Regions from separate parts of the Mammaliicoccus sciuri genome, predicted to be linked through region 1. Evidence: predicted binding sites of a transcription regulator. Region 1 holds the regulator's gene; the other holds the start of a gene.

Evidence for each region. Region 1 encodes LexA, which represses DNA repair genes until DNA is damaged. Its sites were predicted from a motif close to CGAACATATGTTCG; they were not measured.
Region 2: a site for LexA is predicted at 2,247-2,260, ahead of MUA60_RS10755 (carbohydrate kinase). Genes of this name have one in related genera too.

What each region holds. Positions count from the first base shown of each region.
Region 1 is NZ_CP094824.1:1,642,647-1,647,097, forward strand. It holds gene tkt (transketolase) at 1-1,703, opposite strand, end outside; gene MUA60_RS08470 (DUF896 domain-containing protein) at 1,789-2,025, opposite strand; gene sosA (DNA damage-induced cell division inhibitor SosA) at 2,103-2,297, opposite strand; gene lexA (transcriptional repressor LexA) at 2,442-3,062, shown strand; gene MUA60_RS08485 (CAP domain-containing protein) at 3,368-4,384, opposite strand; gene guaC (GMP reductase) at 4,403-4,451, opposite strand, start outside.
Region 2 is NZ_CP094824.1:2,061,140-2,065,590, forward strand. It holds gene MUA60_RS10745 (phosphocarrier protein HPr) at 1-69, opposite strand, end outside; gene MUA60_RS10750 (pseudouridine-5'-phosphate glycosidase) at 206-1,123, opposite strand; gene MUA60_RS10755 (carbohydrate kinase) at 1,123-2,214, opposite strand; gene MUA60_RS10760 (hypothetical protein) at 2,368-2,904, opposite strand; gene MUA60_RS10765 (class I SAM-dependent rRNA methyltransferase) at 2,977-4,149, opposite strand.

The DNA.
Region 1 (4,451 bases):
GCTGCATCAATAGCTAATGAAACTTCAGAACCAGATGCTATTAATAAGTATTCAGGTTCGATTTCAGAACGATATACGACATATCCGCCTTTACGAACGCCTTCTTCTAATACTGACTCTTCAACATCTAAAGCTGTTAAGTTTTGTCTTGTTAACACTAACGCTGTTGGTGTTGTTTCAGATTCTAAAGCTACTTTCCATGCTACTCTTGTTTCGTTACCGTCTGCTGGGCGAATCACATTTAAGTTAGGAATCGCTCTTAGTCCAGCTAATTGTTCAACTGGTTCATGTGTTGGACCATCTTCACCGACAGCAATTGAATCATGTGTGAATACAAATGTTGAAGGTACATCCATGATTGCTGAAAGTCTTACAGCTGGTTTCAAGTAGTCACTGAATACGAAGAATGTTGCACCATATGGTTTAACACCACCGTGAACTGCCATACCGTTAACTGCAGCAGCCATACCGAATTCACGAACACCAAACCAAACGTTGCGTCCTTCAGGAGTTTCGCTACTAAAGTCAGCTTCACCTTTAACATTTGATTTGTTTGAAGATGCTAAGTCAGCTGAACCACCAAAGAATGCAGGTACTGATTTACTTAATGCTTGAATCACTTCACCTGAATCCGCACGTGTTGCACTGCTATTTCCAGCTTCATAAACTGGTAATTCTTTATCATAATCAACTGGTAATTCATTAGAAATAGCTTGTTTAAATGCTTGTCCTAATTCAGGATATTCATTTGTATATGCTCCAACTAATTTTTCCCAAGCTGCTTCGTCTTCATTTGCACGTTTAAGCATTGTTTCACTGAAGATATCATATACTTCTTGAGGTACATTAAAGCGTTTAGAAGGATCTAAACCGTATGCTTTCAATGCTAATTCACGTTCTTCTTCACCTAATGGAGCACCATGCACGCCATTAGTACCCGCTTTATTAGGCGCACCATAACCGATAACCGTTTTAACTTCGATTAATGTTGGGCCTTCTAATGTTTTTGCTTCAGTAATCGCTTTATCAATAGCTTCTAAGTCATTACCGTCTTCAACTAAGATATAGCTCCAACCATAAGATGTGAATCTTTCTTTAACATTTTCAGAGAATGCTTTATTTAATTCACCATCTAATGAAATATCATTAGAATCATATAAAGTGATTAATTTATCAAGGTTTAAGTGACCTGCTAATGAAGCTGCTTCATGAGAAATACCTTCCATTAAGTCACCATCACTTGCTAAAACATATGTGTAATGATCTACTACATCGTATTTATCTTTATTAAATTTACCTGCTAAATGTTTTTCAGCCATTGCCATACCAACACTCATTGCAAAACCTTGTCCTAATGGTCCTGTTGTTACTTCTACACCATCAGTATGTCTAAATTCAGGATGTCCAGGTGTTTTAGAATCCCATTGTCTGAAGTTCTTCACTTCTTCAAGTTCTAAACTACCTGAAACGTGTAATAAACTATATAGTAATGCAGAACCATGACCAGCAGATAATACAAAACGGTCTCTATTAAAATAGTTCTTAGATTGTGGATTGAAATTTAAATGCTTAGTCCATAATGCATATGCCATAGGCGCAGCACCCATTGGTAAACCAGGATGTCCTGAGTTAGCTGCTTCAATAGCATCTATACTTAAAGCACGGATTGAATCTACTGCAAGTTGATCTTTTTCGTTAAACATAAATGTAGTCTCCTTTATTCTTGTAATACCTTTTCATTATACATGAAATTTTTTCAAAAATTAATTATTATTACTTAATTTATACTTACTTTCTTATATTATTATTTTTTTGAATTTCTTTTACCTTATCAGGTGTTACATCATTACCTTCTGGATCTATGATTTTAGTATTCTCGATTGTATTTTTAAAATTACCGCGGAATGCTTGTAAATACTCAGCACGTAATTTTGATTGTTCTTTAGCTTCACTATCTGTTAAACCTTCAGATTTCTTTTTGTTCGCTAATTCGTTAATTCTTTCTATTTTTGCTTTATCTAGCATAATATCCCCACTTTCTTTATACATAAAAGATACCAAAAAACACGAGTAAATCCAAATGGATTTACTCGTGTTTAAATTCAATCTATTGACCCTACTAATGTATTGGAATCAGATATATGGTTATGTTGTTTAATTTGATGATCGGTCATTTCGTACGTTTGTTCTGTATTATAAAGATCATTAGACTGAGCTAAATATAAATATCCAATTAATAGAGTCATTAAGAATACTGCGATATACACTAATACTGTCTTCTTAATTGTAATTGTCATACTCAATTCCTCCTAGAACGTTTGTTTGTATTATCATAATAACAGAACAAATGTTCGTAGTCAATAAAAATACGAACAAATGTTTGTTCAAAGGAAACGTATGTGCTATAATAAATTTAAATAATTAATTGGGAGCGTGCGACTATGAAAGAATTAACTAAACGTCAATCTGAAATATATCAATTCATCAAACATATAGTACAAACGAAAGGCTATCCGCCTAGCGTACGTGAAATTGGTTTAGCAGTCGGCTTAGCGTCAAGCTCTACAGTACATGGTCATTTATCAAGACTAGAAGAAAAGGGCTACATTAAACGTGATCCAACTAAACCACGAGCAATAGAAATCACCGAAACAGTTGGAGAGAACATTAACCAAGAGAACACCATTCACGTTCCAGTTATCGGTAAAGTTACAGCAGGTATACCTATTACAGCTGTAGAGAATGTAGAGGAATACTTCCCATTACCAGCACATTTTACATCAACACATAATAGCAATATCTTTATATTAGATGTTGTCGGTGATAGCATGATTGAAGCTGGTATACTAGACGGCGATAAAGTAATCGTACGTAGTCAATCAATCGCTGAGAATGGTGATATCATAGTTGCAATGACAGAAGATGATGAAGCTACAGTTAAACGTTTTTACAAAGAAGAAACGCGATATAGACTTCAACCAGAGAACAGTACAATGGAACCTATTTATTTAGATAACGTTACAGTATTAGGTAAAGTTGTTGGATTGTTTAGAGAAATGTAACATAACAAAAAGGAGATGCGAACGCATCTCCTTTTTTCATATTCCCTTTATCGAGTTCTTTCTTTACTTGTCATATATTTATGATACATCTTTTTTGTTTAATAATTCTTTAATACGTTCTAAGACATCTAAATCTTTTCGTTTTATTTCTTTATTTTCCATGTAAAACTACCCCTTTATATGTTATTTCACCAATCAAAATTACTAGAAACAACATGTGTTAAACATTTAAGGAAATATGAAATATTGACTTTTCTCGATTTAATTATATCAACGTTGATAAGATAATATCATTTATCTCTTTTCTATTGTTGCGTGATGTAGTTCTCCGTCCAATATGGCTGTAATTCTTCGCCAATATCGACACCTACACCTAATTCTTTATAATCTTTATTTAAAATGTTTTTTCTATGTCCAAGTGAATTCATGAGACCATGATGTGCATATATACTACTGATTTGACCATAAGCCAAGTTTTCCCCAGCGGTAAGATAATTAAAACCATCTCGATCTAATCTATCAAATGGAGACATACCTTGTTTGTTATTATGATCAAAATAATCATTTTTCACCATGTCTTGACTATGCTTTCTTGCAGTTTCACTAACACGCTCATTATAAGATAATGTAGGTAGTCCAAACTGTACGCGTTCAGCATTTACAAGATCAAAGTTTTGTAATTCTAAAGCTTTTTTGTATTCATCAGAAGCTGCATGATACTGATTCGTTCGTTTATCTTCAGTTGATGATGCAATCTGCATGATACCTTTAATTTGATTATTTTCATGTTTATCATAAAACACGGTTGTATAGATGTTATCAAATTTGAAAACATCATAATCTTCATCATTTTGTATGAGTTTCACTTTGTCTTTTTCTATTGCTTTTTCAGGTTCTCCAAGTATAGAACGAACTTTATCTTTGTTCATTTTACTTGTGATACCTTTTTTAGAAGTTATAAGGTCTTGGTTTGTATATAAACCAGTTACTTTGTCATGATCATAACTTACCATCACAAATTCATGATAGTCGTTATGATACACATGCCATTTCTCGTTATATTCATTAGCAGTTATACGCTTAGGTTTACCAAGTTTCTTTTCTACTTCGTTCTTTGTTTGATTGATTTGAATATTATTAATCGCAAATTCTTGGTCATCTGGTGTCTTTAGTTCAACTTTCTTTGCTGATTCTTCGTGTAGTATTCCTTGTTGAACGTTCAATACTTTTTGCCCAATTTGTCTAGACAAATCTGATTCTGGGACTGGCTTGATAAGTGTTAAGCATAATAGCAACATAAATAAAAAGAATACTTTTCTCAAGTCGTCACCTCACTTGTTTTAGCCGCGATCACTGTCACCATTAAATATTGAATTACGAACAATTACA
Region 2 (4,451 bases), 420 kb from region 1:
AACTAACATTGTTGCTGGTCTAGCGTGAATACCCGTTTCGTCAATAATTACGTATGAATTTTGTTCCATTTTTATTGTCTCCTTCTGATACCTATATTAAATTTGTATAAAATCAAATTTTATCTATACGATTAAAGAATATCAAAAAACCACTTACAATTCAATCATATTACATAAGTATGCAATTATTTGAGCTGATTATTCTTTATTTTTGAAGGTTCGTGTATTCAACTGCTATTTGTGTACCAATTTTAGCGTTATGTTCAACAAGTTTAATATTTGTTTCTAATGATTTACCGCCAGATTGCTTAACGATTTCACCTAATAGGAATGGTGTAGAATCTTTGCCGTGAATACCTTCTTCTTCAGCTTTAGCAACTGCTTTGTCAATAATACCATTGATGAAACTTGGTTCTAATTGATCCTCTTCTGGTACTGGGTTAGCGACAACAATACCTGTTTCTAAACCTAAGTCCCATTGTACTTCTGCAAGTTTCGCAATTGTACTTACTTCATCAATTCTTGTGTTTAATTTAAGACCACTTTCTCTTGTAAAGAATGCCGGGAGTTCATCAGTTTGATATCCAACTACAGGTACTCCTTTTGTTTCTAAATATTCTAATGTTTTGTCTAAGTCTAAAATTGATTTAGCACCTGCACAAATGACAGCTACTTTCGTTTTAGAAAGTTCATCTAAATCTGCAGAAATATCCATTGTATGTTCAGCACCTTTATGAACACCACCGATACCACCAGTAACAAAGAATTTAATGTCTGCTAATTGAGCACAAATCATTGTTGAAGCCACTGTTGTTGCACCAATTTTTTTAGTTGCTAATATTTCAGCGATATCTCTTCTAGAAACTTTTGCTACATTTTCTGCACTTGCTAATAATTGTAATTCATCTTCGCTCAATCCAATTTTAATTTTTCCATCAATAATTGCGATTGTTGCAGGTACCCCACCATTATCTCTTACAATTTGTTCTACTTTTTGTGCCATTTCTACGTTTTGAGGATAAGGCATACCATGTGAAATAATTGTAGATTCTAAAGCAACAATTGCTTTACCTTCCTCTTTTGCTTGTTCTACTTCTTTTGAAAATTGAATATAGTTTTCCATTATAAAGCCTCCATGTCCTTAATTAATTGTTTTTTATCTAAATCTTGTCTGACTGTATAAGCTGTTTGAATTGTTTTAGATGCATTTGCTTTTGCCAAATCAATAATTTTGTCGATTTCATATGATTTCAACCATCCATAAATTAAACCTGATGTAAATGCATCACCGGCACCTGTTACATCAACGACATTATCGACTTTTTTGACTTCAAATTGACGTTGACCTTCATCACCATCATAAATAATCTTATCTTTACCTGATGTCACAACTAAGTTATTCACACCAAGTGATCTAATTTCACCAATGTATTGAATTAATTCCGCTTCTGTTTGTGCATCTTTACCTACAAATGATTCAACTTCATCTTTATTTAATATGAGCCAATCAACAGCATGTAAATTATGAGGTAGACGATTCATCTTCGGGCCTGAAACTGCAATCAATACTAATTTAATCTTTTTCTTCTCTGCATATGAACATAAAAACTCTATCGTCTCTTTAGGACAGTTTAAATCTGCAATAATACATTTTGATTTATTGAGTAAATATGTGTTTTTAATCATAAATTCTGGCGTAATTTTGTCATATACTGACATGTCCGCAAACCCCATCGTCATACTACCATGTTGATCTAACAATGCTGTATAACTTCCCGTTGATTCACTAGAGATTTTCTCAACATAGTCTACATTCATAAATGGTGATGATAAATCAGAAATATGTTGCCACTCTGCATCATTACCTGAAGTCGTTAATAACAGAACATCTTCACCGATACGTCCTAAATTCTCAGCAACGTTTCTAGCAACACCACCAATAGAAGTTTCAGAAGTTACTGGGTTTGAAGTGCCCTGCACTAAATCGTCTGTAATATGAAATTTCCTATCTATGTTAGCTCCACCAATACATACAATTGGATTTTGCTCGTTTAATACATATGCTTTCCCTTGCACATATTCTTTCTTAACTAAACCTGAAATAATATTTGCAACTGCAGGTCTAGACAAACCAACTTTATCTGATAACTCTTGTTGTGATATAAAAGGATTCTCTTTTATTAAGTTAAGAATTAATTTTTCATTTTCATTCATCAATTTCACCTCACAAACATTTGTTTATATTTCAAACTTTAGTTTGCTTTTTTGATTATAAAGCGTTTTTAGAATAATTGCAAATATAAAATAAAAAATTACACAAAAAAGAAGCTAAGACATTACAAAATGCCTTAGCTTCTTTTCAATATTCTATTCACCTATAAAGTCTTGAATGACTGTTTCACATTTTTTAATGTGATCCTCACCCATTTTTTTCATTAAATAATAACTAATTGAACCAGCAACTGCTTGTCCAACTAATGGTACCCATCTTGATTGTTTTGCCGCTTCTCTTTTTACGACTGATCTAAATATAACTTTCACCATTGCATTCGTTACTTTTTGACCAATAAACTGGCTACCTCTCATTGCAGCTGATGTTAAAACTTTTTGTTTTAAATCATCTTGCATTTTATTAACTTGCTTATGACTTAATCCATAAATTTTATTAATATCTTCAATGATATCGCCCATTAATTTAATATCCATACCAACACCAAGTCCTGGGATTGGTACGACATTTGCAGCTGAAGACATTAATGACTTCTTATGAATAAGTTCTTTAGCTTTTTTTCTACGTTCTAACAATTCTTCTTGTGAAGTTGGTAATTCAGAACGCTTCTTTATTTCTTGTATACCAAATGCTTTATTGCCTGCTTTTGTCGTAATTTTATCGAAAATTCCCATTGTTTCCATTCTCCTCACAGTTCGATTATATTCAAACATTATTATAATAATGTATACCCGAACTAGGAAATTTTAACCATTTATTTGTACGAATACGACTTTCAAGTATTTACTTGGTTTATAGTGTGGATGACTCTTGAAGTCTTTAGGTAATCCCATTACATCAGAAATTGTATAATCAACACCTAATTGATCTAATGTTTGAATTATCATTTTTTTGAATGCTTTTTGTGGGAAAGCACTTGAATTTGTACTTAGCACTAAGTTACCACTCTCGTTCAATAATTCTAATGCACCTTCAATTAATTCAGGATAGTTTTTCTGAACACTAAAAGTCTTTTTCTTATTACGTGCGAAGCTTGGTGGATCAATCACGACAACGTCATAACTTAAACCATGTCTTAAAGCATATTTGAAATAATCAAATACATCCATTATAAATATATGGTTCTGATTAAGATCTATTGTATTTAAACCAAAGTTTGCTTCAGTTAATGGTCTAGCTCTATTAGCTAAATCCACACTTGTAGTTGAACGAGCATTTTCACTTGCTGCAACTGAAAATGCACCCGTATAACTAAATAAATTCAATATATCTTTATCTTGACTATAGTGGTCTCTTAATTTTTTTCTAACGTCTTTTTGATCTAAGAAAATACCTGTCATAGGTCCATCATCAAGATTAATATTATAGAACATATGATTTTCTTCTATGACATATGGAAATTCTGGTGCTTCACCTGCTACGAAGTCTGAAGCAGTTTCCATTCCTTTAAATCTTCTTTTTTCAAAAATTGATTTATAATCGAAGACTTCTTTAATTGCAGGTAATATTCTATCTTTCAATCGATATATACCTACTGAGTACCACTGAACTAATAAATGACCGTCATAATGATCAATTGTCAGTCCACCAATTCCATCGCCTTCTGCATTAAATAATCTATATGCATTGATACCATCTACATTTTCATAATATGCTCTATCATTTTTAGCTTCTTCGAATAACTTTACAAAAAAGTTATGATCAATCTTTTCAGTTGAGTCTAATGATAATACCCAGCCTATACCTTTATTTTGTTCACCATAATATGCAGTTGCAATGAATTTTTTCCCCGCATCAACAAGCGCAACTAATTCTCCTTCATCCATTTTAGGCATATCAAAAACATCGTCTTTTTCTACTAGAGGATATCCTCTTAAATATTTATCTTCTTTTCCTTTTTTGAGCATTAATTGTTTCATTATATATTAGCCATCCTTTCGAAATGTCTCACATATTATAACGTATATTATTCAAAACACCAAAAAACAGAGTATTCCCCTTTAGAATACTCTGTTAACCGAATTTTATTAATCAAAATTTCCCCCAGAAAGTTTTGATCCCCTTATATGTAAACGCTTACTAAAGTTAGTATAAAGGATAAGATTATTCCACGCAATACATTTTTTGAATAAATTCATTAAAATAGTTTACTTATTACATATTTAAACTTTTAATTACAGCAATTGCTCGTGAAAATTATAAAATAAAAAACACTTTATTA